4 regions of the Azospirillum sp. A26 genome follow, and region 1 is predicted to be linked to each of the others. Evidence: predicted binding sites of a transcription regulator. Region 1 holds the regulator's gene; each other region holds the start of a gene.
What was found. Region 1 encodes PhoB, which activates phosphate uptake and scavenging genes when phosphate is short. Its sites were predicted from a motif close to TNTCATAAAACTGTCA; they were not measured.
Positions count from the first base shown of each region.

Region 1 (7,092 bases):
GATCGGCCGGTCGCGCGCCGCGGCGTCCGTCGGCGGGCGGGTGGCGGAGCTGCATTCGGTCCCCTCCTATCACGGCGTCTATGTCGCGCTGTGGGCCGGGCTGCCGGCGCTGCTGCTGTTCATCGCCTGGACGGCATCGGAAGGCTGGCTCGCCATGCAGCTGGTGCTGTCGGCCCTGCCGGAGCGGCTGACCACCGGCGACGGCCAGTCGGTCGCCCTGCTGAAGGCCGACATCCTCAACCTCGCCCACGGCATCTCGACCGGGCGCGAAGCCGATCCGCTGGTGGTCGAGGCGGCGCGCCGCTACGCCGCGTTGCGCGATCTTGCCGGCTGGAGCCTGCTGGCGGTCGGCGCCAGCCTCGCCGTCGCCGGGCTGGCTTGGGGCCGCCACCGCATCGGCCCGGACCTGCGCGCCCGCCCGGCCGTGGAGCGGGTGGTGCGGGTGGCGCTGGTCGTCTGCTCGCTGGTCGCCATCCTGACCACGGTCGGCATCGTGCTGTCGCTGCTGTTCGAGGCGTTGCGCTTCTTCACCGTCGTCTCGCCGCTCGACTTCCTGTTCGGCACCCATTGGAGCCCGCAGATGGCGATGCGGGCCGATCAGGTGGGATCCAGCGGCTCCTTCGGCGCGATCCCGCTGTTCGCCGGCACGCTGCTGATCACGGTGATCGCCATGGCAGTGGCGGTGCCGGTCGGGCTGATGGCGGCGATCTACATGTCGGAATATGCCGGCCGCGGCGTGCGCACCTGGCTGAAACCGGCGCTGGAGATCCTGGCCGGCATTCCGACCGTGGTCTACGGCTTCTTCGCCGCGCTGACCATGGCGCCCTTCGTGCGCTCGGTCGGCGAGGCGCTGGGGCTGGACGTCAGTTCGGAATCGGCGCTGGCCGCCGGCATCGTCATGGGGGTGATGATCATCCCCTTCGTCAGCTCGCTGTCGGACGACGTCATCAACGCGGTGCCGCAGAGCTTGCGCGACGGCTCCTACGGTCTCGGCGCCACCAAGTCGGAAACCATCAGGCAGGTGGTCCTGCCGGCGGCGCTGCCGGGCATCGTCGCCGCGGTGATGCTGGCGGTCAGCCGCGCCATCGGCGAGACGATGATCGTCACCATGGCGTCGGGCCTGACCGCCAACCTGACCGCCAACCCGTTGCAGGCGGTCACCACCGTCACCACCCAGATCGCCACGCTGCTGGTCGGCGACCAGGAGTTCGACAGCCCGAAGACGCTGTCGGCCTTCGGCCTCGGCCTCGTGCTGTTCCTCGTCACGCTCTGCCTCAACATGGTCGCCCTGCGGGTGGTCCGGACCTATCGGGAAAAATATGACTGACCTCGTCGAGCGGGACGCGGCGGCCGTGACGCCCTCCTCCGCCCCTACCTCCTCGCCACCGAAGTCGCGCCTGCGCAGCGAGGCCTTCGCCCGCCGCCTGCGCGCGCGCCATGCCGCGGAGCGCCGCTTCCGGCTGGCCGGCGCCGCCGCGGTGGCGCTGGCGGCGCTGATGCTGGTGCTGCTGCTGGGATCCATCGTCACGAAGGGCGCCAGTGCCTTCCTGGAGGCCCGCATCCGGCTGGAGGTGACGCTCGACCCGGCGGAGGTCGCCGACCGCAACTACACCGCCCTGCTGCGCCGGGCGCTCTACGCCCAGTTCCCCCAGGTGACCGACCGTGCCGGCCGCCGCGTGCTGAACGACCTGCTGTCGTCGGGCGCACCCTACGAGCTGGAGGCGATGGTGGCGAAGAACCCGGCGCTGGCCGGGACGACGCAGACAATCTGGGTCCGCGCCGACGACCAGATCGACCAGCTGGTGAAGGGCGCCTACCGCCGCGACCTGCCGGAGAGCGAGCGCGGGATCGGCGACGCCAGGATCGCCGCCGCCGACGCGCTGCTGGCCTCGGGTGCGCTGGCGCAGGGCTTCAACACCACCCTGTTCACGGCGGGCGACAGCCGGGAGCCGGAACAGGCCGGCATCGGCGGCGCCATCGCCGGCTCGCTGCTGACCCTGCTGGTGACGATGGCGCTGTCGGTGCCGACCGGCATCGCCGCCGCGGTCTATCTGGAGGAATTCGCGCCGAAGAACCGCTGGACCGACCTGATCGAGGTGAACATCAACAACCTCGCCGCGGTGCCGTCGATCATCTTCGGCCTGCTCGGCCTCGCGGTGTTCCTGGGATTCTTCGGCATGCCGCGCTCCGCCCCGCTGGTCGGCGGGCTGGTGATGGCGCTGATGACGCTGCCGGTCATCATCATCGCGTCCCGCGTCGCGCTGAAGGCGGTGCCGCCGTCGATCCGTCAGGCGGCGCTGGGCGTCGGCGCCTCGCCCTTGCAGACGGTGCTGCACCATGTGCTGCCGCTGGCGATGCCCGGCATCCTGACCGGCACCATCATCGGCATGGCCCGTGCGCTGGGCGAGACGGCGCCGCTGCTGATGATCGGCATGGTCGCCTTCATCGTCGACGTGCCCCATGGGCTGACCGACAGCGCCACGGTGCTTCCGGTGCAGATCTACATGTGGGCCGACAGTCCGGAGCGGGCCTTCACCGAGCGCACCTCGGCGGCGATCCTGATCCTGCTCGGCGTCCTGATCCTGCTGAACGGCGCGGCCGTGATCCTGCGCAAGATTTTCGAGAGACGGTGGTGAGCGTCATGAGCATTCAGAACCCGCTGAAGCTGCGGCCCCGCGCCGGCGACCGTGCCGGTCAACACGCGGGCGCCGCGCTGCCCAACAAGATGACCGCCCGCGGGGTGACGGTGTTCTACGGGGCCAAGCAGGCGTTGAAGGGCATCGACCTCGACATCCAGGAAAACCGGGTGCTGGCGCTGATCGGCCCGTCCGGCTGCGGCAAGTCGACCTTCCTGCGCTGCCTGAACCGGATGAACGACACCATCGAGGGCTGCCGGGTCGACGGGCGGATCGCGCTCGACGGCGAGGATGTCTATGGCAAGGCGGTCGATGCGGTGCAGCTGCGCGCCCGTGTCGGCATGGTGTTCCAGAAGCCGAACCCCTTCCCCAAGTCGATCTACGACAATGTCGCCTACGGCCCGCGCATCCACGGCCTGGCCTCCGGCCGCGACGAGCTGGACGAGGTGGTGCAGACCTCGCTGAAGCGCGCCGGGCTGTGGGGCGAGGTGAAGGACCGGCTGCGCGAACCGGGCACCAGCCTGTCCGGCGGCCAGCAGCAGCGGCTGTGCATCGCCCGCGCCATCGCCGTCAGCCCCGAGGTGATCCTGATGGACGAGCCCTGCTCGGCGCTCGACCCCATCGCGACCGCCCACATCGAGGAGCTGATCGACGAGCTGCGGGCCAACTACACCATCGTCATCGTCACCCACAACATGCAGCAGGCCGCCCGCGTGTCGCAGCGCACCGCCTTCTTCCATCTCGGCGAGATGGTGGAGTGCGACGACACCGAGGACATCTTCACCAACCCGCGCGACGAGCGCACCCAGGGCTACATCACCGGCCGCTATGGCTGAGATCCGCCCTGTGTGCCCCCTGTCTTTCCCAATGCCCGCCCCTCTTCCCTCCTTTGTTGAAAAGGCTGTGCCATGCCGGTTAACGTCGAGACGCGCGCTGTGAACGGAGCCACCATGAACGCGGCCCTGAAGCCGCTCGTCCTGATCGTCGAGGACGAGGCCGACATCCTGACGCTGCTGAAGTACAACCTGGAAAAGGAAGGCTTCCGCGTCGCCACTGCCAGCGACGGCGAGGAGGCCCTGCTGGCCGCCGGCGAGCAGACGCCGCACATCGTCCTGCTCGACTGGATGCTGCCGCTGATGAGCGGGCTGGAGGTCTGCCGCCAGCTGCGCCGCAACGCCAAGACCCGCGACATCCCGATCATCATGCTGACTGCCCGCGGCGAGGAAGGCGACCGGGTGCGCGGCCTGAATTCCGGCGCCGACGACTACATCACCAAGCCCTTCTCCCCGACCGAGCTGGTGGCGCGCATGCGCGCCGTGCTGCGCCGCGCGTCGCCCGGCATGACCGATGAGGTGCTGACCTTCGCCGACGTCACGATGGATCTGGCCGCCCACCGCGTCCGCCGCAACGGCCGGGACGTACACCTCGGCCCGACCGAATTCCGCCTGCTGCGCCATTTCATGCAGCATGCCGGCCGGGTGTTCTCGCGCGAACAGCTGCTCGATCTGGTGTGGGGCCATGACGTGTACGTCGAGCCGCGTACGGTCGACGTACACATCCGCCGCCTGCGCAAGGCGATGAATGAGGAGGACGAGCTGGACCTGATCCGCACCGTGCGGTCGGCCGGCTACGCGCTGGATACCAAGTCGGTGTGAGCCCAGGGTTGGGATGGGGGTAGGATGGGGGCAGAACCACCGCAGCATTGGTGAGACTGGCCCCCATGCCTTCCCCCATATCCCCCATGATCCTGCTCTTCACCGATTTCGGGCTTTCCGGTCCCTACACCGGCCAGATGAAGGCGGTGTTGGCGCAACAGGCGCCGGCCGTGCCGGTCATCGACCTGTTCGCCGACGCCCCCGCCTTCGACCCGCAGCTTTCCGCTTATCTGCTGGCTGCCTACGCTGCGGCCTTCCCGGCCGGCAGCGTCTTTCTCTCTGTCGTCGATCCCGGCGTCGGCACCGACAGGCGGCCGGTGATGGTGGAGGCCGACGGGCGCTGGTTCGTCGGTCCCGACAACGGCCTGTTCGCGTTGATCGCCCGCCGCACAACGTCGCTAAACGCCTGGACAATCGACTGGATCCCGGACCGGCTGTCCGCCAGCTTCCATGGCCGCGACCTGTTCGCCCCCGTCGCCGCCTGCCTCGCCACCGGGCATGCCGTGGCGCGCAGCCCGCTCGATCCCGCCGCCATCGACCGTCCGGACTGGCCGGACGAACTGCCGCGCATCGTCTATGTCGATGTCTACGGCAATGCCATGACCGGCCTGCGGGCCTCCGCCCTGCCCGCCGATGCGGTGCTGACCGCCGGTGGCGCCCGCATCGCCCGCGCCCGCACCTTCGGTGCCGTCGGGCCGGGAGAGCCGCTGTGGTACGAGAACTCCAACGGGCTGGTGGAGATCGCCGTCAACCGCGGGCGGGCCGACCGGGTGCTGGGGCTGGCGGTCGGCGACCCGGTGACGGTGGAGTCCTGAGAAAAGCCGGACAAAAGAAAACCGCCCGGAAGCGGGTGCTTCCGGGCGGCTGGCGCGTGATCCGATGCTTGTCCGATCAGGCGTCTCGGGTCGAATGTCTTTAGGCTCAGTCGTTGTTGCGCTGGCCCAGGAACTGCAGCAGGAACTGGAACAGGTTGATGAAGTCCAGGTACAGCGTCAGGGCGCCCATCAGGGCCAGCTTGCCGGTGCTCTCGTGATCGTAGCCCTCGGCGTAGCTTTCCTTGATCGCCTGGGTGTCATAGGCGGTCAGGCCGGTGAAGATCAGCACGCCGATGGCGGAGATCGCGAAGTGCAGGGCCGGCGACTGGAAGAAGATGTTCGCCAAGCCGGCGATCACCAGACCGATGACGCCCATCATCAGGAACGAGCCCATCTTCGACAGGTCGGCCTTCGTGGTGTAGCCGTAGAGGCTCATCGCCAGGAAGGTCGCGGCGGTGACGAAGAAGGTCAGCGCGATCGACGCCCCGGTGAAGACCAGGAAGATGGCCGACATCGACAGGCCCATCGCGCCGCAATAGGCCCAGAAGATCATCTGTGCCGATGCGAAGGACAGGCGCTGGATGCCGAAGGACAGCACCATGACGAAGGCGAGCGGAGCCAGCATCACCACCCACTTCAGCGGCGTGCCGAAGATGGTGGCCATCATGGCCGGGCTGGACGACACGAGTGCCGCGACCAGACCCGTCAGGATCAGGCCGGCACCCATGTAGTTGTAGACGCGCAGCATGTGCTGGCGCAGGCCTTCGTCGAAGTATCCCCGATCTGTCGCGCGGCCTGCGGTCGCGAAGCGGTTATAGGTCGGGTCTGCCATGGTTTGGTTTCCTCGATGGAATAGGGTGATCCCGTGCCAGGACATATTGGCGAGTCCGTCAGGCGGTTCAATAGGAATCGGCAGCGGTTTTTCCAGATGAAATAGCTTTCACGTTTCGTTTTTCCTGCGGCTTCATGACGCGGGAATCACTCGTTCCGAAGCAATGGCGCCGAAGGCTGGCCCAAAGCCCGCCAAGTACCATAGAACCCGAAAGCCAGCGTGATCGCCGTGCTCAGCAAAGCGGTGGTTATGACCGCCGACGGCAGGAAGCTCCATTCCCAATGCATCAGGAACTTCAGCACCGCCCAGGCGGTCAGCGTGCCGATGATGCCGGCGATGACCGCGGTCAGCAGGCCCAGCAGCCCGTATTCCAGCAGGAAGGCGCGCAGCACGTCGCCGCGCGTGGCGCCCAGCACCTTCAGCACCACCGCGTCGTAGACCCGGCGGCGGTGGCCGGCGGCGACCGCCCCGGCCAGAACCAGCGTCCCGGCGGCCAGCGTGATGCCGGCGACGATGCGCACCGCGGTGCCGATGTGGCCCAGCATCTCCGCCACGGTGTCGAGCGCGTCCTTCACCCGCACCATGGTGATGTTGGGGAAGCGTTGCAGGACGGCGCGCTGCACCTGGGCTTCGGCGTCGGGCGTGGCGCGGACGGTGGCGACCCAGGTCTGCGGCGCCCCCTCCAGCGTGCCGGGGGCGAAGACCATGGTGAAGTTGATCGCCATGCTGCTGAAATCGGCGGAGCGCACGTTGGCGACCTTCGCCTCGAAGCTGCGGCCCAGGATGTTGACGGTCATGGTGGCGCCGGGACCGATGCCGAAAGCCTCGGCGACGCTCTGGTGGATGGAGATCAGCGGCGGTCCGGCATAGTCGGTCGGCCACCAGCTGCCGGCGGTGACGGTTGAGTGTTTCGGCAGCGTCGCCGAATAGGTGATGCCGCGGTCGCCGGCCAGGATCCAGGCCTGCTCCGGGTTGACCAGAGCCTGTTCGGCGTCCTGGCCGTTCACCCGCTCGATCCGGCCGCGCAGGCTGGGCACCGCCTCGAAGGCGCTGGCGCCGGGGACGGCGGTGACGAGGTCGCGCAGGGGATCGAACTGGTCGCGCTGGATGTCGACGAAGAAGAAGGCGGGGGCATCCTGCGGGATGGTCTCCGA
Region 1 is NZ_CP170472.1:2,492,718-2,499,809, forward strand. It holds gene pstC (phosphate ABC transporter permease subunit PstC) at 1-1,327, shown strand, start outside; gene pstA (phosphate ABC transporter permease PstA) at 1,320-2,636, shown strand; gene pstB (phosphate ABC transporter ATP-binding protein PstB) at 2,726-3,472, shown strand; gene phoB (phosphate regulon transcriptional regulator PhoB) at 3,587-4,291, shown strand; gene ABNQ39_RS12590 (SAM hydrolase/SAM-dependent halogenase family protein) at 4,378-5,106, shown strand; gene ABNQ39_RS12595 (Bax inhibitor-1/YccA family protein) at 5,213-5,938, opposite strand; gene ABNQ39_RS12600 (ABC transporter permease) at 6,085-7,092, opposite strand, start outside.

Region 2 (7,092 bases), 980 kb from region 1:
TGCAGGAGGGGATGCTCGTCCATCGCGTGCTTGGCCGCTGTGCACCCGGGCAGGCGTCCAGCCGCCAGTTCCTGCCGAAGCGCCTCCTCCAATCGGTCGAAGACCGGGGCGATGCGTCCGGCCGTCCGCGACTGGATCAGCCAGATCGTCACCGACATCCGGAAGTTGGGAAGGTCGAGCGGGCGCACCGCCGTCGCATCGGGGATCGGTGCGATCAGCCCCATCGGTGCCAAGCCGAAGCCGACGCCGCGGGTCACCAGCGACACCAGCAGGCTCTGGTCGTAGGCCTCCACCGTCACGTTCGGCTGCAAGCCGAGCGGCGCCAGCGCCTGCTGCAGCGCCTCGCGGTAGCGGCAGCCGTTCGGTTGCAGCACCCAGCCGCGCCGGTTCATGGCGGCGAGATCGCTGGATGCGTCATCGGGAGAGGCGATGACGTTGACCGGTTCTGTGCCGATCCGGCGGACCGGCAGGTCGTCGGGGGGCATCTGCCCCTCGCACAGCAGGATCACCGCGCCGTCCAGCGTGCCGGCGCGGACCTGCTCGATCAGCGGGTTGCTCCAATCCGAATGCAGCCGCAGGGTCAGGCCGGGGAAGCCGGCGCGCAACTCGTCCAGCGGCCGTCCAGTGGCCAGAGCGGTCAGCACATGGGCCATGCCGAGCCGCAGCAGCCCGCGCGGTTCGGCCGACCCGGCGAACGCGTCGGCGAAGTCGCTGGCCGCCGCCAGGATGCGCCTTGCATGGGCCAGCGCCAGTTCGCCGTCGCGGGTCAGGGCCAGCGGCTTGGTCTGCCGGTCGAACAGCACGACGCCAAGCTCCGCCTCCAGCCGCTGGATCAGCCGCGACACGGCGGACTGCGTCAGCCCCAGCCGGTTGCCGGCCTCCTGCACCGACTGCGCATCGGCAACGGCGATGAAGGTGCGGATCTCGTTGAGCTTCATGGGGCGGCCATACGGTCGGGTGGGGTGTACACCGGCAGGACGCGGCACTGCGTCTTCGCGACTGGTGTACCAGTGTCGGACCGCGCTACCCTCGGGTCAAGACATCGATAGGGAGCCGTTCATGTCCGCCACTCCGCCCGACCGTTCCAGCCGCGAATATCCCGACCGCCCCTGGGTTGGCGTCGGGGCCGTCGTCTGGCGCGGCGACAAGGTGCTGCTGATCCGGCGGGGCAAGGCGCCGCGGATGGGGCAGTGGAGCCTGCCGGGCGGAGCCCAGTCGGTCGGCGAGACGGTGTTCGAGACCGCGGTGCGCGAAGTGCGGGAGGAGACCGGGCTGGAGGTCGTGCCGACCGGGATCGTCACCGTGGTGGACGCCATCACCCCCGATGCCGAGGGGCGCGTCCACTACCATTACACACTTGTCGAGGTGGCGGCGGAGAGTGCAGAGGGCGAACCGCTCTGCGCCGACGATGCGCTGGAGGCCTGCTGGGCGACCGCCGATGAGGCCGGGGAACTGACGGAGTGGGACGAAACCCGCCGGGTCATCCTGATGTCTGCGGCCCAGCGGCAGAGCCTCCCAACCCGATAGGCGGCAGGATCGCGCTGCGCTCGGCAAGGAAATCGTCCACCCCGTCGGCGGTCAGCGGGCGCGACAGCCAATAGCCCTGCAAGACATCGCAGCGGTAGGCTTGCAGGTAGAGCCGCTGTTCCGGCGTCTCCACCCCCTCCGCCACCACGCCCAGCTCCAGCGCGTGGGCCAGCGCCACCACCGCCTGGACGATGGCGGCGGCATCACGGTCCTCCACCATCGCCTGGACGAACTGCTTGTCGATCTTCAGCGCCTCCACCGGCACCCGGCGCAGGGTCGCCAGCGAGGACCAGCCGGTGCCGAAATCGTCCAGCACCAGCCTGATTCCGGCGCCCCGCAACCGCAGCAGCGCCTCCCGCGCCTCGGCCGTCTGGCTGAACATGCTGGTTTCGGTCAACTCCAGCTTCAGGTTGGCGGCGGGCAGGCCGGTCTCCGCCAGGATGCCCAGCACCTTCAGCACCAGCCCCGGATCGTCGAGCTGCCGCGCAGACAGGTTGACCGACACCGGAATGTCGGGATAGCCGGCGCGAAGCCAGCCGGTCGCCGCGACACAGGCCGTCCGCAGGGTCCATTCGCCGAGCAGGTGGATCGCCTCCCCCTGCTCGGCCATCGGCACGAAGACATCGGGGGGCAGCATGGTGCCGTCGGACAGGCGCCAGCGCGACAAAGCCTCGAACCCGGTCAGGCGGTTGGTGACGACATCGGCCTGGGGCTGGAAGACTAGGGACAACTCCTGCCGGTCGATGGCGTCGCGCACCCGCGCGGCGAATCCGGCGTCGGATATCCCCTGTGTGCCGGGTCCGTTCGCGGGTCCGTTCGACGTCGCGTGCGTGTTCGCCACCGTCCGCTCCCTCTCGACAACCATTCCTTGGCTCTTCAAAACCCCGTTGGGGGTCGCTGCCATAACAACCACAGGAGGGGTTTGTTAACCATGTCGCGAAAGAGCTTGACGAATTTTATATGGTTACGAAAGTGTTAACGTTGCTGCGCCGGTGACAAGAAAAGGTCGAAGCCGAAGCGGCACAGCTCCCCTATGGGACGTGAACGCTTACGCCCGAGCTGCTCCCCGTTTGAGACGACTGGGCAGCAGCTCACCCGATTGATCGAGGACTGGATAGGCAGCGGCAACCAGATGGGCGTTGATCCGCCGCAGGTCGCGCAGGATGTCGAGGTGGAGGGCGCTGGTCTCCACGCTTTCCTTGCGGCCGGCGCGCAGGCGGGCGAAATGCGCCTCGGTGGCGCTGGTCTCCAGATCGCGGATCACCTCCTTTTCATGGATCAGCGCGCGGGCCGAGCGGACATCGCGCGACACGAAGACGGCGGCGGCCAGCCGCTGGGTTTCGCTCAGCCGTTCCAGCATGCCGGCGATCTCGCCGGCCCCCTCGGTGGAGAAGCGCAGCTTGCGTCGGATTTTCTTCGAGGCCGTCTCCATCAGATTGCAATCGACGATGTCGCCGACATGCTCGAGGTTGATGGTGAAGGTCAGCACGTCCGACATCCGGCTGGCGTCGCTTTCGTCCAGATCCTCGACATTGATCTGGGTGAGATAGCCTTTGATCGCCTCGTGCAGCCGGTCCAGCACATCGTCCATCCGGCGGATTTCCTGCACCCGCTTGCGGTCGTCGGTCTGGAGCACGTCCAAGGCACCGCGCAGCATGCCATCCACCGTGTCGGCCATGCGCAACGCCTCGCGCGAGGCATTGGCGATGGCAAGATGGGGGATGCGCAGCGCGCTGCGGTCGAGATAGAGCGGCATCGCCGGGTCGGCGACCGCCACCCGCTCCGGGAACATCCGCGTCAGTGCTCGCGCGAACCAGGGCAGCGGGCCGATGAACAGCCCCGCCATCGCCAGGTTGAAGGCGAGGTGGAAGTTGGCGGCGAGCCGCGTGGCATCCGGCGACACCGTTTGCAGGCCGGCGGTGATCGGCCCCAGCAGCGGCACGACAATCAGGCAGCCGACGAGGCGGTTGATCAGGTTGCCGACCGGCAGCCGCCGGGCCGCCGGGTTGCGGCCGTCGCCGCCCGGCCCCTCGATCACCGGATTGACGGCGCTGCCCAGATTGGCGCCGGCGACCATGGCGATTGCGGCTTCCGGCCCGATCACCCCGCCGCCAGCCAGCGAGGCGATCAGCAAGATGGCGGCGACGCTGGAATGGGCGGCCCAGGACAGCAGTGCCGCCAGCATCACCGCCACCACCGGATCGGCGGTCAGCATCGCCAGCATCCGCCGCAGCATCGGTGCATTCTCCGCCGGGGCGATGGTCGCCAGCAGCAGGTGCAGCGACAGCAGCATCAGGCCGAGCCCGATGGCGACGCGGCCCAGGTCGCGGCTGCGCGTCCGCGCCCCACGGCGGAAGGCGATGAAACCGCCCAGCAGCAGGACCGGCGCCACATGGGCGACGTCGAAGGCGAGGATCTGGACGATCAGGGTGGAGCCGACATTGGCACCCAGCATCACCGCCAGCGCCGGCATCAGCGACACCAGCCCGGTGGCGGTGAAGCCGGTCGCCATCAGGCCGGTGGCGGTGCTGCTTTGCAGCAGCATGGTGATGCCCATGCCGGACAGGAAGGCGGTCCAGCGGTTGCGCAGCCCGGCCCCGAGGATGCGGCGCAGGTCGCCGCCCAGCGCGCGGGTCAGCCCGCTCTGCACCATGTGCAGCCCCCACAGGAGCAGCACGACATTTCCGGCGAGTTCCAGCAGCACCCGTGTCGCCTGCATCGCACCCCCTTTGTCGGATCGGGGATGCGGTCAGGCGGCACCCCTAACTGAAGGGTAGGGTGCGCGGATTGTTGCGACAATATGACAGTTGGGTGACAGCGTAGGGGGAAGGGGAGCGATTAAGCTCCCGTTCCCCCGGTCGGCATGACTCAGACGTTGAAGCGGAAGTGGAATATGTCGCCGTCCTGGACGACATATTCCTTGCCTTCCTGGCGCATCTTGCCGGCGTCCTTCGCCCCCTGCTCGCCACCCAGCGTGACGAAGCTGGTGTAGTCGATGGTCTCGGCGCGGATGAAGCCGCGCTCGAAGTCGGTGTGGATGACGCCGGCGGCCTCGGGCGCCTTGGCGTTGCGGCGCACGGTCCAGGCCCGCGTCTCCTTCGGGCCGACGGTGAAGAAGGTGATCAGGTCCAGCAGCTTGAAGCCGGCTCGGATCAGCTTGTTCAGACCGGTTTCCTCCAGCCCCATCGACTCAAGGAACTCGGCCTTCTCGGCCGGGTCGGACAGCTGGGCGACCTCGGACTCGATGGCGGCCGAGATCACCACGACCTCGGCGTTCTCGGCCTTGGCCTTTTCGGCGACCTTGGCCGAGAAGCTGTTGCCGGTCGCGGCCGACGCCTCTTCGACGTTGCAGACATAGAGGACCGGCTTGTCGGTCAGCAGCATGAACTGCTTGAACACCGACCGCTCGTCGTCCGACACCTCGACCACGCGGGCGGGCTTGCCGTCCTGCAGCACCTTCAGGGCGCGCTCCATCAGGTCGGCCTTGATCTTGCTGTCCTTGTCGCCGCCCTTGGCCTTTTTCTGCAGGCTGGTCAGCTGGCGCTCAAGGCTTTCCATGTCGGCGAGCATCAGCTCGGTTTCGACCACCTCGGCATCGCGCAGCGGATCGACATTGCCCTCGACATGGGTGATGTCGTCGTCCTCGAAGCAGCGCAGCACATGGACGATGGCGTCCACCTCGCGGATGTTGGCGAGGAACTGGTTGCCCAGCCCTTCACCCTTCGACGCCCCGCGGATCAGGCCGGCGATGTCCACGAACTCCAGCTGGGTCGGGACGACCTTCTGCGACTTGGCGATCTCCGCCAGCTTGTCCTGCCGCGGGTCGGGCACGCTGACGCGGCCGACGTTCGGCTCCTTGGTGCAGAAGGGGAAATTCGCCGCCTCGGCCGCCTGGGTGGCGGTCAGGGCGTTGAAAAGGGTCGACTTGCCGACGTTCGGCAGGCCGACGATGCCGCAATTGAAGCCCATGGTTGGGTGCTCGCCGTCGGAAATTCTGGAATTGACGCGCTTTATCCTACGATGGGGACCAAAGCGCAAACGCGAAGTGGGGGAATGCCAGAACCGGCAAGGCCCGGCAGGGACTTATTTGCCTTGGGTCGCCACCGTCACCTTGTTCATGAACAGCTCTGGCTGCCCATCCACGATCAGCGGCAGATTGTCGGAGACGGCGTCCAGCAGCGGGTCGATCCAGCCCTGGTCGGCCTTGGCGAAGTCGTGCAGCACATAGCCGCTGACCAGATCCTTGTTGCCGGGGTGGCCGATGCCGAGCCGGACGCGCCAGTAGTCCTTGCCGATATGCGCGTCGATGGAGCGCAGGCCGTTGTGGCCGCCATGGCCGCCGCCCTTCTTCACTCGGATTTTGCCGGGGGGCAGGTCCAGCTCGTCATGGATGACGACGACGTTCTCGGGCTTCAGCTTATAGAACTGGAGGGCGGCCACCACCGACTGGCCGGACAGGTTCATGAAGGTGGCGGGCTCCAGCGCCAGCACCTTGTCGCCGGCGACGGTGCCTTCGGCGGTCTGGCCCTGGAACCGCTTCTTCCACGGGGTGAAGCGGTGGCGCTGGGCGATGGTCTCCACCGCCATGAAGCCGATGTTGTGGCGGTTGCGGGCATACTCGTTGCCGGGGTTGCCCAATCCGACCAGTAGCAGCATGTCCCTCACCCTTTATCCGGAAATCAGGCTCCACAAACGAAGTGGGGGGCCGAAGCCCCCCACCGTAACCATCTTCGAAGAACGGACGCTCCCGATCAGGCAGCGGCGCCCTCTTCCGACTTCAGGCCCGACGGCGCAACGATGGTCGCGATGGTGAAATCGCGGTCGGTGATCGTCGAGGTCACACCCTCCGGCAGCTTGACCGAGGAGATGTGGATCGAGTCGCCGACATCGAAGCCTTCGCACGAGATGGTGATGTGCTCGGGGATGCTGTCGGCCGGGCAGCTCAGCTCCAGCTCGTGACGGACGATGTTCAGCACACCGCCGCGCTTCAGGCCGGCCGACTTGTCCTGGTCGGCGAACTCGACCGGAACCTGCACGTTGATGCGGGTGTCGGACGAAACGCGCAGGAAGTCGACATGCAGCGGGACATCGGTCACCGGGTGGAACTGCACGTCGCGCGGCAGGACGCGATGGGCAGCGCCGTCGACGGTGACCTCGAACAGGTGCGTGAAGAAGCCCGGCTGATGCAGGACGCGGGTGAACTCGAACTTCTCGAGCGAAATGGTGACAGGAGCCTGCTTACCACCGTAGATGACGGCCGGAATACGGCCGTCACGGCGGGTCTGGCGGGCGGTCCCCTTGCCGGCCCGTTCGCGCGTCTCAGCGCCGAGCGGAATGATCTTGGTCATGACGATGCTCCAAAACGAAAAGGGCGCCGGCCTCCAGGGGTGCCGACGCGTGCGCGGCGTGCATACGGCAAATAGCAGAGCACGTCAAGGTCCGCGCCGAATGGAACATTTGAAACATCGCGCCGCCGGCTGTTCAACGTTCCATCCCCACACCCGTCCCATCCGTCGCCACCAGTCTGCCACGGCGGGGCGGAGCGGGTGAAATTATCGTCAAGAA
Region 2 is NZ_CP170472.1:1,510,545-1,517,636, reverse strand. It holds gene ABNQ39_RS07720 (LysR family transcriptional regulator) at 1-938, opposite strand, end outside; gene ABNQ39_RS07715 (NUDIX hydrolase) at 1,060-1,527, shown strand; gene ABNQ39_RS07710 (EAL domain-containing protein) at 1,481-2,368, opposite strand; gene ABNQ39_RS07705 (Na/Pi cotransporter family protein) at 2,576-4,246, opposite strand; gene ychF (redox-regulated ATPase YchF) at 4,396-5,496, opposite strand; gene pth (aminoacyl-tRNA hydrolase) at 5,611-6,183, opposite strand; gene ABNQ39_RS07690 (50S ribosomal protein L25/general stress protein Ctc) at 6,279-6,875, opposite strand.
Region 2: the regulator PhoB is predicted to act here: its motif matches at 4,329-4,344, upstream of ABNQ39_RS07705 (Na/Pi cotransporter family protein).

Region 3 (7,092 bases), 1.4 Mb from region 1:
GCTGGGAGGACTGGTACTTCGACAGCTCGTCGCGCGTCCAGGCGCTGTCGGTCTCGCGGAAACGCCGCTCCAGATTGTTGACGATGCCCTCGAACGCCTTGTTGGTCTGGTAGCGCCGCAGGCCATCGTCATAGGTCATGGTGATGGCCGACCCGTCCGAGCCGAACAGGATGGTCTTGCGCACCGTCTCCGGCAGATCCTGCCAGGGCGTCGTCATCGACGCATCGAAATGCTCGCAGATGCTCTCCAGCGTCTGGTCGTAATATTTGGAGGTCGAACCCGCCCACGGCGCGATGGCGCCCTTGGCGAGGGTCAGCCGCTCGTCCGGAACCACCAGCATCGGGTCGAAATAGATCTTGCTGCCCAGACCGTCGCAGGCCGGGCAGGCACCGAACGGATTGTTGAAGGAGAACAGCCGCGGCTCGATCTCCGGAATGGTGAAGCCGCTGACCGGGCAGGCGAATTTCTGCGAGAAGACGGTCTGCTCGTTGGTCTTGGCATTCTCGACCCAGACGATGCCGTCGGCCAGCCCCAGCGCGGTCTCCAGCGAGTCGGCCAGACGGTTGCCCAGCCCCTCGCGGACCACGATGCGGTCGACCACCACCTCGATGTCGTGCTTCAGCTTCTTGTTGAGCGCCGGCACCTCGTCGATCTCGTACATGGTGCCGTCGACCCGCACGCGCTGGAAGCCGCGTTTGCGCAGGTCCTGGATTTCCTTCTTGTACTCGCCCTTGCGGCCACGGACGAAGGGCGCGAGCAGCAGCAGGCGCGTGCCCTCCGGCATGCCCAAGATGCGGTCGACCATCTGGCTGACCGTCTGGCTTTCGATGGGCATGCCGGTGGCCGGCGAATAGGGGATGCCGACGCGCGCCCAGAGCAGGCGCATGTAGTCGTAGATCTCCGTCACCGTGCCGACGGTGGAGCGTGGATTCTTGGAGGTCGTCTTCTGTTCGATGGAGATCGCCGGCGACAGGCCCTCGATGGAATCGACGTCCGGCTTCTGCATCAGCTCAAGGAACTGGCGCGCGTAGGCCGACAGGCTCTCCACATAGCGCCGCTGCCCCTCGGCATAGATAGTGTCGAAAGCGAGCGAGGACTTGCCCGATCCCGACAGGCCGGTGATCACGATCAGCTCGTCGCGCGGCAGATCCACATCGACGTTCTTCAGGTTATGTTCCCGCGCGCCGCGGACGCTGATGTACTTGTTCATGGAGTGTTCTTTTACCCGAAGCTTTTCCGGATGGAAAGCGGCAAGGCGCCGCGACGCATGACGAAAATCGGCCGGCAGGGGAAATGGCCCAGAGGAAATGGCCCCCGCCGCCGGTCGGCTGACGATATATGCGCCAAGCACGGCATTGCCACCGGCGCCCCGCGCGGGTCGGTCATGACCAGAAGGGCGGAACGGCCCGGAACCGCTTCCACAGCTCAGGCAGTGCCTTGCGCCGCTTTTCGGATTGGCGCTCGATCCAGGCGGCCACCGCGCCGACCGTCTGCGGATCGGCGCCGGTCAGCGATGCGAGCATGCGGGCGCTGGTGACGGCGTCCTGATCGGCGTCCAGCGCCGCCTGCAACTGTTCCAGCGCCGCGAAGAAGGGCAGGGTGGCCGCCTCCGGGTAAAGTCCCCGGAAAAAATCGGCGGTGTAGCGCAGCGTGCGCAGCCGCCGGCGCAGCTTGTCGCGCCCCTTGGCATCCTCCGGCGGCTTCGCCGGCTTGCCGAGCTTCGCCATGCGTGCAGATAGCCAGCCGCCGGCAAGCGTGGTGACCGGCGCCGACAGCACGGCCCGCCGGTCGCCGTCCGCCTCCGACATCCAGCGGCCATGCTCCAGCCATCCGGCGAGACCGAGGACCGTGGTGGTGCAGCCGGGTGCCAGAATCGCCGCCATCGCTTCGCGTGCCGGACCGGCCCCGGCGGAGCGGGCCAGCGATTCCAGCCGCTCCAATGCCGTGCAGTCGATGCCCGGAGCCGCCTTCGGGTCGGCGAGGAGAGGAACGAGGACGCCGGACATCAGCACGTCCCAGCCGCGCGCCGGCCCCAGCCGCTTGGCGAGCCCCCGGCTTTCCTCGACCAGCCGGTCGGCTTCCGGCGCGGCGATCAGCGGAGCGAAGAGGCGGTGGGCGGTGCGCAGCCGGCGCAGCGCCACGCGCATGCGGTGCAGCCCCTCCACGTCGCCACCGGCCAGGGCGCAGGACTCGTTGGCCAGGAACTGGCGCAGCGCCTGACGCAGGATGTGGCGATAGGCCTCCGCCACCGTGGTCAGCGGCGACAGGCCGAGCGGTTCGGCTTCCGCCGGCCCCGGCGCCCTGCCGGTGACCATCCGCAGACCGGCCTCCGCCTTGCTTTCGGTGCCGATGCGCATGGGAATGGCGGATTGCAGCATCAGCGCCAGATCGAACAGGCTGGCGACCTTGCCGGCCTTCAGCTCCAGCTCCACTTCGCTGATCGGCAGGGAGTTGCCGCCGGCATAGACGCCGCCGTCATCGACGGCCAGCTCGACCGCGGTCAGCGGATCGGGGCGCAGCAGCAGGGTGGTGCGCCGGAAATCAGTGATGAACAGGCAATCCAGCGCATCGAGCGCGGCCGACGGCACCAGCCCGGCGACGCTCGGATCCGTCAACACGCCGACATCGACCGCCTCGCCGGCCACGACCCACTCCCATTCCCGCCGCACGGCAACGGCGGCGGAATCGCCGGGGCTGGCGCTGTTGACGGTCTTCAGGGTCTGGACGAAGCGGTCACCCTCCTGCCGCACCCGCAACGCCACCCCGTTGGCGGCGAGCTTGAAGTCGGGCGTGTCGAAATAGGCGGTTCGCAGCCTTTGGCTCACCGCCGGGCCGTCGGCAATCGCCAGCAGCCCCGGCAGCGCCGCCACCCGCGCCAGATCCGCCGTCGCCGCATGCAGCTTCAACTCCACCTCGCGGAACGTCGAGGCGGCCGGCTGCTGCGCGTCGGTGCCGGACTGCGGGCTGCTGGGCGGTGCCGTGGGTGGGCTGACGGGGGTCAAGGGTCGGCTTCCTCCCGAATCCGGCCGGGGACCGGCCTGGAGCGTATCAGGTGGATCCGTGGATACTCCAACCGCCGCCGCAGGTTAAGAGAGTTTACGCGGCTGCACAAAATCCGCTAGCCGGCCGGCGCCCATCTCCAGGTCGGCCCAATCCAGGGTCTCGAAGACCAGAACGGCGCAGGCGCCGGTCGGGAACTTGTCGGCCAGATCGTGGCGGAGGCCATGGTCGCCGCTGCCGGTCAGGGCGTTCGCCAGTTCGTGCAGGTCGGGATTGTGCGCCACCAGCATCAGGCCGGTTGCGGTATCGGGGGCGTCGCGCAGCCTTTCCAGCAGCGTGTGGGCGCCGCACAGATAGAGCCCGCGTTCATGCTCCACCGGCGGATAGGGCGTACCCATCGCCGTCATCACCCGCTTGCGCGTCTCCACGGCCCGCACGGCGGTTGAACAGAGCACAAGGTCGATGTGCGCGTGGTGCTTGGCCAGATAGGCACCGACCAGGGTGGCCGCCTTCTCTCCGCGGGCGTTCAATGGGCGGTCATGGTCGCCCAGCGACGGGTCGTCCCAGGAGGATTTGGCATGGCGCAGCAGGAACAGCGTCTTCATGGCGGAAATCGGCCGGCAGGGGAGAGGGGAGGCGGCGGGATCGGCGGGGCGGGAAGAGGTCGCAGTGTTTAACCAAATGGGAGTCCTGAAACCGTAACGCATATGGGATACTCTGTCTGCCCACCATATAACCGTCGTCGGCATGGTTCGAAGCCAAGCGCCGGCGTTCGGGATTTCACGATTTCAGAGGTCGACGTGACGCATCTCCAGGAACTCGATTCGGTCGGTATCGAGCCAAACGCCCCGGAACGCTTCATCAATCGGGAGCTTTCGTGGCTGGCCTTCAACCAGCGCGTCCTGGACGAGGCGGCAAATCCGAATCACCCGCTTCTGGAGCGGCTGCGCTTCCTGTCGATCTCCGCCAGCAACCTCGATGAATTCTACATGGTCCGCGTCGCCGGCCTGAAAGGGCAGGTGGCCGCCGGCGTGAAGACGCCCAGCCCTGAGAATCTGACGCCGGCCCAGCAGCTGGCCGCGGTGAAGCAGCGCATCGCCGCGCTGATGGAGAGCCAGCAGGCCACCTGGCGTTCGCTGAAAGGCGAACTGCGTGGCGCCGGCATCTCGGTGGTCGATCCTGCCGACCTCAGCGAAGGCGAACTTGACTGGCTGGAAGCCAAGTTCCTGGACGATATCTTCCCGATCCTGACGCCCATCGCCGTCGATCCGGCCCACCCTTTCCCGTTCCTGCCGAACCTCGGCTTCTCGCTGGCGCTCCAGCTGCACGACCCGGTCAAGGGCCGGCACATCGACGCGCTGGTGCCGCTGCCGACGCAGCTTGAGCGGTTCCTGCGCCTGCCGGGTTCGGACATCCGCTTCATCCAGTTGGAAAAGGTGGTGATGCAGTTCATCGACCGCTTGTTCCCTCCGTTCCAGGTCAAGGCGCACGGCGTCTTCCGCGTGCTGCGCGACAGCGAGATCGAAATCGAGGAAGAGGCGGAAGATCTGGTCCGCACCTTCGAAAGCGCGTTGAAGCGCCGCCGCCGCGGCAGCGTCATCCGGCTCGCCACCGACAGCGGCATGGCCGCCGACCTGCGCGAGTTCCTGCGGCATGAGCTGAACGTCGCGTCGGACGACGTCTTCATCCTCGACGGGCTGATCGGCCTGACCGACACCAAGCTGCTGATCGTCGACGAGCGGCCGGATCTGGTCTTCCGCCCCTTCAACGCCCGCTTCCCGGAGCGAATCCGCGATTTCGGCGGCGACTGCTTCGCGGCTATCCGCCACAAGGACATCGTCGTCCACCACCCGTACGAGTCCTTCGACGTGGTGGTGCAGTTCATCCGGCAGGCGGCGCGCGACCCGCAGGTGGTCGCCATCAAGCAGACGCTCTACCGCACCAGCAAGGACAGCCCGATCGTCGCCGCGCTGATCGAGGCGGCGGAGGCCGGCAAGTCGGTCACGGCTCTGGTCGAGTTGAAGGCCCGCTTCGACGAGGAGGCGAACATCCGCTGGGCGCGCGATCTGGAACGCGCCGGCGCCCAGGTGGTCTACGGCTTCGTCGATCTGAAGACCCACGCCAAGGTGTCGCTGGTGGTGCGGCGCGAAAAAAAGGCGCTGCGCAGCTACGTCCATTTCGGCACCGGCAACTACCACCCGATCACCGCGAAGGTCTACACCGACCTGTCCTTCTTCACCTGCGACCCGGCGCTGTGCCACGACGCCGCCGTCATGTTCAACTTCATGACCGGCTACGCCACGCCCAAGGTGCTGGAGAAGATCGCCATCGCGCCGATCACGCTGCGCCAGCGGCTGTCGGACCTGATCGAGGCGGAAATCGCCCATGCCGTCGCCGGCCGTCCAGCGTCGATCTGGGTGAAGCTGAACTCCCTGGTCGACCCGGTCATCATCGACAAGCTGTACAAAGCCTCGCAGGCCGGCGTGCAGATCGACATGATCATCCGCGGCATCTGCTGCCTGCGGCCGGGGGTCAAGGGGCTGTCGGAAAACATCCGGGTGCGCAGCATCGTCGGCCGCTTCCTGGAACATGGCCGCGTCATCTGCTTCGGCAACGGCCACCCCATGCCGAGCAATCAGGCCAAGATCTTCATCTCCTCCGCCGACTGGATGACCCGCAATCTGGACCGCCGCATCGAGACGCTGGTGCCCATCGAGAATCCGACGGTGCACGAGCAGGTGCTCGACCAGATCATGGTCGCCAACATGAAGGACGATGCAAGCACCTGGAAGCTGGGCCCCGATGGCGTGTACCATCGCATCAAGGCTGGCCCCGATGCGTTCAGTGCCCATAATTACTTCATGACCAACCCCAGCCTGTCCGGCCGGGGCAGCGCGCTCAGCAACAAGCGCACGCCGCCGCGGCTGATGCTGCACACGGTGTCCTGAGGGAGGGTGACGGGAGTGAGAGTATGAGCATGGAGAAACGCGCCGCCGCCAATTTCGGCGAGCTGGGGCAGGCGGGTGTCGGTGCTTTAGGCGTCGGCGCTTCAGGCGGTGCGACCGCCGGGGAGCGCGTCGGAGACCGGGTGGGCGTGATCGACATCGGGTCGAACTCCATACGTCTGGTCGTCTACGATGGGCTGACCCGCTCGCCGCTTGCGCTGTTCAACGAGAAGGTGCTGTGCGGCCTCGGGCGCGGCGTGGAGAAGGCCGGCGTGCTGAACCCCGACGGCGTCGCTCAGGGGCTGGCGGCGCTGGAGCGATTCGCGACGCTGGCCCAGGGCATGCGCGTCGGCCGGCTCGACGTGATCGCCACCGCCGCTGTGCGCGATGCCCGCGACGGCGCCGCCTTCGTCGATGCCATCCGACGCCGGGCCGGCCTGACCGTCCGCGTCATCAGCGGCGAGGAGGAAGCGCGGCTGTCGGCCATGGGCGTGCTGTCGGGCACTCCGGGCGCCGACGGTCTCGTCGGCGATCTCGGCGGTGGCAGCCTGGAGCTGGTGACGCTCGACCGTGGCGTGATCGGCAAGCAGGTGACTCTGCCGCTCGGCCCGCTGCGGCTGATGGAGGTCGGCTCGACCAAGGGCGGCCCGGCCAAGCTGATCGACCAGCATCTGGAATCGCTGCCCTGGCTGCCGGCGATGAAGGGACGTCCCTTCTACCCGGTCGGCGGCAGCTGGCGCGCCATCGCCAAGCTGCATATGGAACAGTCCGGCCATCCGCTGCACATCATCCATCACTATACCATCCCCTCCGCAGACGCGCGGGAGTTCACCGGCCTGATCGGCCGGCAGAGCCGCTCGTCGCTAGAGAAGATGGCGGGATCGCGCCGCCGGCTCGACACGCTGCCTCTCGCCGGGCTGGTGCTTGAACGGCTGCTGCGCATCGCCCAACCGTCGAAGCTGGTCTTCTCCGCCTATGGCTTGCGCGAAGGGCATCTCTATTCGCTGCTCTCGCCGGAGGGGCAGCGCGAGGATCCGCTGATGGCGTCGGCCACCGATTGGGCGCGGCGCTTCGTGCGGATGGGCGATCCGGCCCTGCTGATGTCCTGGACCGCCGGGCTTTTCGCCGGCGAAGACGACAATGCCAT
Region 3 is NZ_CP170472.1:898,521-905,612, reverse strand. It holds gene uvrA (excinuclease ABC subunit UvrA) at 1-1,210, opposite strand, end outside; gene ABNQ39_RS04805 (CYTH and CHAD domain-containing protein) at 1,383-3,002, opposite strand; gene ABNQ39_RS04800 (SixA phosphatase family protein) at 3,087-3,605, opposite strand; gene ABNQ39_RS04795 (RNA degradosome polyphosphate kinase) at 3,801-5,948, shown strand; gene ABNQ39_RS04790 (Ppx/GppA phosphatase family protein) at 5,972-7,092, shown strand, end outside.
Region 3: the regulator PhoB is predicted to act here: its motif matches at 3,687-3,702, upstream of ABNQ39_RS04795 (RNA degradosome polyphosphate kinase).

Region 4 (7,092 bases), 650 kb from region 1:
CTGCTGGCCCTGACCCAGGCCGGCATGAGCCGCGAGGACAGCTACAAGGCAGTGCAGCGCAACGCCATGCAGGTGTGGGAGAAGGGCGGCAACTATCTGGACCTGCTGTCGAACGACGCCGACATCGCCAAGCACATCGGCCGCGACAAGCTGGAGCCGATGTTCGACATGTCCTACCACACCAAGCATGTCGACACGGTGTTCAAGCGCGTGTTCGGCGAATAACGGGCATTTCCTGTTGAATGAGGGGCGTCCGGGCCGTTACGGCGTCTTCCGCAGGGCGGCAAAGACTTGCCGGTGGATGACAAACGGCCCGGTCGCACCTACTCTATTCCGATAAGCGTGTGCCCGGGCGGGGCAATCCTGAACAGAGCGAGGACCAGACCCATGGCGATGGAAGCCGCCACGATCGAAAAGCTCATCAAGGAGGGCATCCCGGACGCGGTCGTCGAGATCGCGGACCTGCGCGGCGACGGCGACCACTATGCCGCGCTCGTCACCTCCGCCGCCTTCAAGGGCAAGAGCCGGGTGCAGCAGCACCAGATGGTCTACGCATCCCTCCAGGGAAAGATGGGCGGCGAACTGCACGCCCTGGCGCTGACCACTGCGGTGCCAGAAGGCGCCTGAGTACAGATGCCGGAAGGCGCCTGACGCAAGGTGCCGGAAGGCGCCTGATCAAAGTTGCAACGGACGAGGCCCCGGCGCCGCCGGGCCTTAATCGGAAGGGTTATCAGGTCATGGTCGATCAGAACGTCGTCGAGCGCATCGAGCAGGACATCAAGAACAACGATGTCGTGCTCTACATGAAGGGGACCCCGGTGTTCCCGCAGTGCGGCTTCTCCGCCGCCGTCGTCCAGGTGCTGAGCCACACCGGCGTCAAGTTCAAGGGCGTCAACATCCTGGAGGATCCGGGCCTGCGCCAGGGCCTGAAGGAATACTCGAACTGGCCGACCTTCCCGCAGCTCTACGTCAAGGGCGAGCTGGTCGGCGGCTGCGACATCGTCCGCGAGATGTACGAGTCGGGCGAGCTGCAGACGCTGATGGCCGACAAGGGCGTCGCCACCGCCGCGTGACCGCATCGCCGGTCCGGTAAGAACGGAAAAGCCCCGCTCCGGCGGGGCTTTTTCATGCCCGGCGCCTTTTCCAGGCTGGGAACATTCGTTGCCCGATACCAGGATGACGTGCAGCGATGCCGGCCGCGCAGCCCGGCCATGCCCGGCGGCCCGCTGCCGGATTGCACAAACAATGTGCTAAACGGACGGTATGGCTCAGACCCCGCCGCCCGCCCAGGCCCCGACCTCCACAACCGCCGCGTTCGTCGCGGCGCTTGCCTCCTACCTGATCTGGGGGCTGGTCAATCCGGTCTTCTTCAAGTCCCTGGGCGATGTCGGCGCGGTGGAGATCGTCGCCCACCGCGTGGTGTGGACCGTGGTGCTGGTCGGCATCGGCGTGCTGGCGACCCGCGGGCCGGCGGCCGTCGTCGCCGCGGTCGGCAACTGGCGCCGGCTGGGCATTCTGGTGGTCACCACCCTGCTGGTCACCGTCAACTGGACCGTCTTCATCTGGGCGGTGGTGAACAGCCGGCTGGTCGAGGCCAGTTTGGGATATTTCATCAACCCGCTGGTCAATGTGCTGCTGGGCGTGCTGTTCCTGAACGAACGGCTCAGCCGCGGCCGGATGCTGGCGGTCGCCATCGCCGGGGCCGGCGTCGGCAGCCTCGTCGTCAGCTATGGCGCCGTACCCTGGGTCGCGCTGTCGCTGGCGCTGTCCTTCGGCTTCTACGCCCTGGTGCGCAAGAAGGCGGCGATCGATCCGGTGATCGGCCTGCTGGTGGAAACCGCGCTGCTGCTGCCGGCGGCGCTGGGCTACCTGTTGTGGCTGGGCAGCGACGGCGCCTTCGGCCATGGCTGGGGGGAGAGCACCCTGCTGGTGCTGGCCGGACCGATGACGGCGGTGCCGCTGGTGCTGTTCATGATCGGCGCGAGCCGTCTGACCATGACCACCCTCGGTCTGCTGCAATATGTCGGGCCGACCGGGCAGTTGCTGCTGGGTGTGCTGGTCTATGGCGAGGCCTTCACAAGCAACCACGCCATCACCTTCGCCTGCATCTGGGTGGCCCTGGCCGTCTTCACCGCCGACGCGGTGCACAGCCACCGCGCCACCACCCGCGCCGCAGCAGCCGCAGAGTAGATATCGGCGCGGAATAGGCGTCAGCGCGGCGTCAGGCCATGGGCGATGGTGTGGGCCAGCGTGCCGACCATCGCACAGATGCCGGCGTCGTCGCGGCCGAACACCACCTGATCGAGGAAGCCGAGCCCGAAGCTGAGCGTCGCGATGCCGGCCGCCACATTGGCGAGGTCGGCGTCGGCGGCGATGGCGCCGCGCTCGCGATAGCCCTCCAGCCGTTTCATCAGGCAGGGGATGCGGCTCTCCGACAGGGTGCGCGCCATCTCGTCCGCCACCGCCTGATCGACCAGGGCGCGGGCCAGCACGACGCGGGTGAAGTCGCGGCATTTCCAGCTGTGCTTCAGCTGCGCGTGCAGGAAGCGGCCGAGGTCGGTTTCCAGATCGTCGTCCGGCGGCGGCAGGTCGCAGCCGCCCGCTTCCTCGCGCCAATAGCGCTCCACCACCGCCAGCAGCAGTCCGCTCTTCCCTGAGAAATAGCGCTGGATCAGCTGTTCGTTGACCCCGGCCCGCCCGGAGATCTCGCGCGTCGTCGCCGCGTCGAAGCCACGCTCGGCGAACACCACCTTGGCGGCGTCGAGCAGCGCGCTTTCCGTCGCGGCACGGTCGCGCTTGCGCGCCCCGCCCTCGCAGGCGCCCTCGGTGCCGTTTCCGGGGCAACAGCCGTCGGCGTCAGTGCTTGCGTCCAAGACCCGTCCCTCTCCAGTCCGCCCCATCCGCTTCACGATGGGCAGCGTCATAATAAGTATGCAGATACATACTTGACAAGCGGGGGCCGTCGGTTCAAGTATGTACTCACATACATACAAGACCTCGCCCCAAAAGCCTATTGCCCAACAGGGGGTATTCCCGCCATGCCGCACAGCAATAACACGCACAGCACCGCCACTCCGGATCTGTTCACCCCGCTGCGTCTCGGCGCAATCGAACTGCCGAACCGCGTCGTCATGGCGCCGATGACCCGCAGCCGCGCCGGCGACGGCAACTGCCCGACCGCGCTCACCGCCGAATATTATGCGCAGCGCGCGTCCGCCGGCCTGATCATCACCGAGGCGACGCAGGTCTGCGACACCGCCCAGGGTTACCCCAACACGCCGGGCATCCACACCGACGCCCAGACCCTGGCATGGCGCGCGGTGGCCGATGCCGTGCACACGGCCGGCGGGCGAATCGTCACCCAGCTCTGGCATGTCGGCCGGATTTCCCACCCGCGCTTCCAGCCGAACGGTGCCGCCCCGGTCGCCCCTTCGGCCATCGCGGCGAAGGGCCAGCTCTACACCGGCGCCGGCATGGAGCCCTTCCCGGTTCCGCGCGCCCTTGAAACCGCCGAGATTCCCGCTCTGGTCCGGCATTTCGCCGATGCCGCCAAGCGCGCCGTCTTCGATGCCGGCCTGGACGGCGTCGAGATCCACGCAGCCAACGGTTATCTGATCGACCAGTTCCTGCGCGACCGCACCAACACCCGCACCGACCAGTATGGCGGAACGGTGGAGAACCGCTGCCGCTTCCTGCTGGAGATCCTGGAGGCGACGGCCCATGCCGTCGGCGCCGACCGCATCGGCGTCCGCCTGTCGCCGACCGGCGTGTTCAACGACATGAAGGACAGCGACCCGCTGCCGCACTTCCTGGCGATCACCAAGGCGCTGAACCCCTTCAATCTCGCCTATCTGCATGTGATCGAGGGCAAGCCCGGCCACCATATGGCCCCGCCGGAGGGCGCGCCGCACGTGGCGTCGACCCTGCGCGCCGCCTACAAGGGTCCGTTCATCCTGAATGGCGGCTACAGCCGCGGTGACGCCGACGCAGCGCTCGCCAACGGCGAGGCCGATGCGGTCAGCTTCGGCGAGGCCTTCATCTCCAACCCGGACCTGCCGGTGCGTTTCCGTGCCGGCGCCTCGCTGGCCGAACCGGACCGCACCACCTATTACGGCGGCGACGCCAAGGGTTACACCGATTACCCGGCGCTGGAATCCATCGCCGCCTGACAGGTTTGCGGCCCCGAATTCCGCCCCCTGGAATCCCCAATCGGGGCCGCAATTCCTCTCGACGTGAGAGAGCGCGTCGTGAGCGCGTCGTGAGACGCAAATCCCCCCTGCCCCCGGCCCGGTTCCCCCCTGGGCCGGGGGCTTTTTTTGTGGGGCCGCCTTATCGGGCTGGGGCGCTCACGCCGCCCCGCCCTCTCCCTCCAACCCGCGGGCAAGTGCCGCGATGGTGCCGTAGCCGACCTGATCGACCGGGTCGATCTCCGCCATCTTGGTGAGGATCGCCAGCGCCTTGTCGCGGTTGTGGCGGCGCAGTTCTATGAAGGCCAGCGCCTTCATGGTGAACAGGAAGAAGCGCGCCGGTCCGGCCGCCGTCCAGTCGGTGGAACCGGCGGTCAGCTGCGACCAGTCGGCCGGAAAGCCACCCTGGAGAGCTGCGGCATCCAGCCCGATGCGGGCCACCCGCTCCGCCTCCCCCAGCTTCTTGCGGTTGAAGTAGAATTTGTAGAGCGCGTAGAAGACCGGCAGCACCCGCGGTCCCTTGCGGTGGGCCTCCCACAGCAACGCCTCGCAGGCGTCGGGCACGTCGCGGGCCTTCACCGCCTCCTGCAAAAGCTCATCGATCTGTTCGGGTACGTCGCCGAAGGCCATGCGGCCGTTCGACATCCGGAGTTCGATCGGTTCGTCGCTCATCGCTTCCCTCACCTGTATTTTCCGCTGCTGCAATCAACCATCCGACGCACCGACGACGCCCCCATGGTACGCGTGGGGACACCGGGAAAGACCACATTATTTTTGTGCGGCGAAGTGTCGCGGCTGTCACGAATCCGACACGCGCCAAACCCGACAAAACCGTTGGCAGGCGAAACATTGTCGGACTTTCGCCACGCCGACCTGACCAAACAATCCTTTTAAATCAATGATATGTGTTTCTGGCACACCCCTTGCTTATGTCTCGTCAGATTGGCCGGCACCCCGGCAACGCGGCTTGAGGAGGCGGGACATGGTGACTCTGACGGATGCGGCGGTTTCCACCCTGGAGCAGGTCCTGGCGAAGTCCGGCGGTACGGCCGCCGGCTTGCGGATCGCGGTGACCGACGGCGGCTGCGCCGGCCTGAAATACCAGATGGGGCTGGAGGCGACGGCCGGCGACGACGACACGGTGCTCAGCTTCGGCCCCGTCACCATTTTCGTCGATGCCAACAGCCAGCCCTTCCTCAGCGGCGTGGTGGTCGATTTCGTCGAGGGCATCGAGGGCTCTGGCTTCAAGTTCGACAACCCGAACGCGACGAGCAGCTGCGGCTGCGGCAAGTCCTTCTCGGCCGGTGAAGGCGGCGGGGGCTCCTGCTCGACGTCGTCGTCGGGCTGCGGATCGTCCGCTCCCTACTCGACCCACTGAACGTCCCCCGGACAGCTCTTCCAAGACAGCTCTTCCCCTAGGCGCGCCCCCACGGAAAGGCAGCAGCGACATGTGGAACTACACCGACAAGGTCAAGGAACACTTCTTCAACCCGAAGAACTCCGGTGTCCTGGACAGCGCCAACGCGGTCGGCGAGGTCGGCTCCATCACCTGCGGCGACGCGCTGCGTCTGATGCTGAAGGTCGATCCCGACACCCAGATCATCCTTGACGCAAAGTTCCAGACCTTCGGCTGCGGATCGGCCATCGCGTCCTCCTCGGCACTGACCGAGATGATCATCGGCAAGACGGTGGACGAGGCGCTGACGCTGACCAACCGCGACATCGCCGAGTATCTCGGCGGCCTGCCGCCGGAGAAGATGCACTGCTCCGTCATGGGCGCCGAGGCCCTGCGCGCCGCCATCGCCAACTACAAGGGCGAGGAGTGGGTCGACGACCACGAGGAAGGCGAGCTGATCTGCAAGTGCTTCGGCATCGACGCCGCCATGATCGAGCGCGCGGTGACCGTCAACGGCCTGACCTCGCTGGAGGAGGTCACCCACTACACCAAGGCAGGCGGCTCCTGCCAGACCTGCCACGAGAAGATCGAAGAGGTGCTGGAAGCGGTGATGGCCAAGACCGGCGCGCTGAAACCCGCCGCCAAGCACACCCCCGGCACCGTCGGCCTCGACGCCATCAAGCCGCTGCCGGCCAAGCCGGAACCGGCCGCCGCACCCAAGCTGACCAACGTGCAGCGAATGCAGGCGATCATGGGTGCGATCGAGGAGATGCGTCCGCAAATCCAGCGCGACGGCGGCGACGTGGAACTGGTCGACATCGACGGCAAGGACATCTACGTCCGGCTGACCGGCGCCTGCTCCGGCTGTTCGCAGTCGGCGGGCACCATGATGGGCGTGCAGATGAAGCTGGTCGAGGCGCTCGGCGAGTTCGTGCGGGTCAAGCCCGCGTCCCTCATTCCAGCCCATGCGGGCTAAGGGGAGGAACCGGCGATGACCATTCCGAACGTGACCATTCCCAACCGGGGCGTCTATCTCGACAACAACGCCACCACCCGCGTCGATCCCGACGTGCTGGCGGAAATGCTGCCGCTCTTCACCGAACATTTCGGCAACCCGTCTTCGATGCACGCCTTCGGCGCCGCGGTCGGCGGCAAGATCGAATGGGCGCGCAAGCAGGTCCAGGCCCTGCTGGGCGCGGCGCATGACAGCGAGATCATCTTCACCTCGGGCGGCACGGAAAGCGACAACACCGCGATCCTGTCGATCATCGAGGCCTATCCGAAGAAGCGCGAGATCGTCACCAGCGTGGTCGAGCACCCCGCGGTGCTGGCGCTCTGCGACTATCTGGAGAAGAAGCGCGACTACAAGATCCACCGCATCCCGGTGGACAACAAGGGCAACCTCGACATCGACGCCTACCGGGCGGCCCTGTCGGATCAGGTCGCCATCGTGTCGATCATGTGGGCCAACAACGAGACCGGGACGATCTTCCCGATCGAGGAGCTGGC
Region 4 is NZ_CP170472.1:195,296-202,387, reverse strand. It holds gene purB (adenylosuccinate lyase) at 1-225, shown strand, start outside; gene ABNQ39_RS01500 (BolA family protein) at 388-627, shown strand; gene grxD (Grx4 family monothiol glutaredoxin) at 738-1,073, shown strand; gene rarD (EamA family transporter RarD) at 1,264-2,190, shown strand; gene ABNQ39_RS01485 (TetR/AcrR family transcriptional regulator) at 2,211-2,873, opposite strand; gene ABNQ39_RS01480 (alkene reductase) at 3,039-4,169, shown strand; gene ABNQ39_RS01475 (hypothetical protein) at 4,347-4,859, opposite strand; gene ABNQ39_RS01470 (HesB/IscA family protein) at 5,170-5,565, shown strand; gene nifU (Fe-S cluster assembly protein NifU) at 5,636-6,559, shown strand; gene nifS (cysteine desulfurase NifS) at 6,575-7,092, shown strand, end outside.
Region 4: the regulator PhoB is predicted to act here: its motif matches at 4,984-4,999, upstream of ABNQ39_RS01470 (HesB/IscA family protein).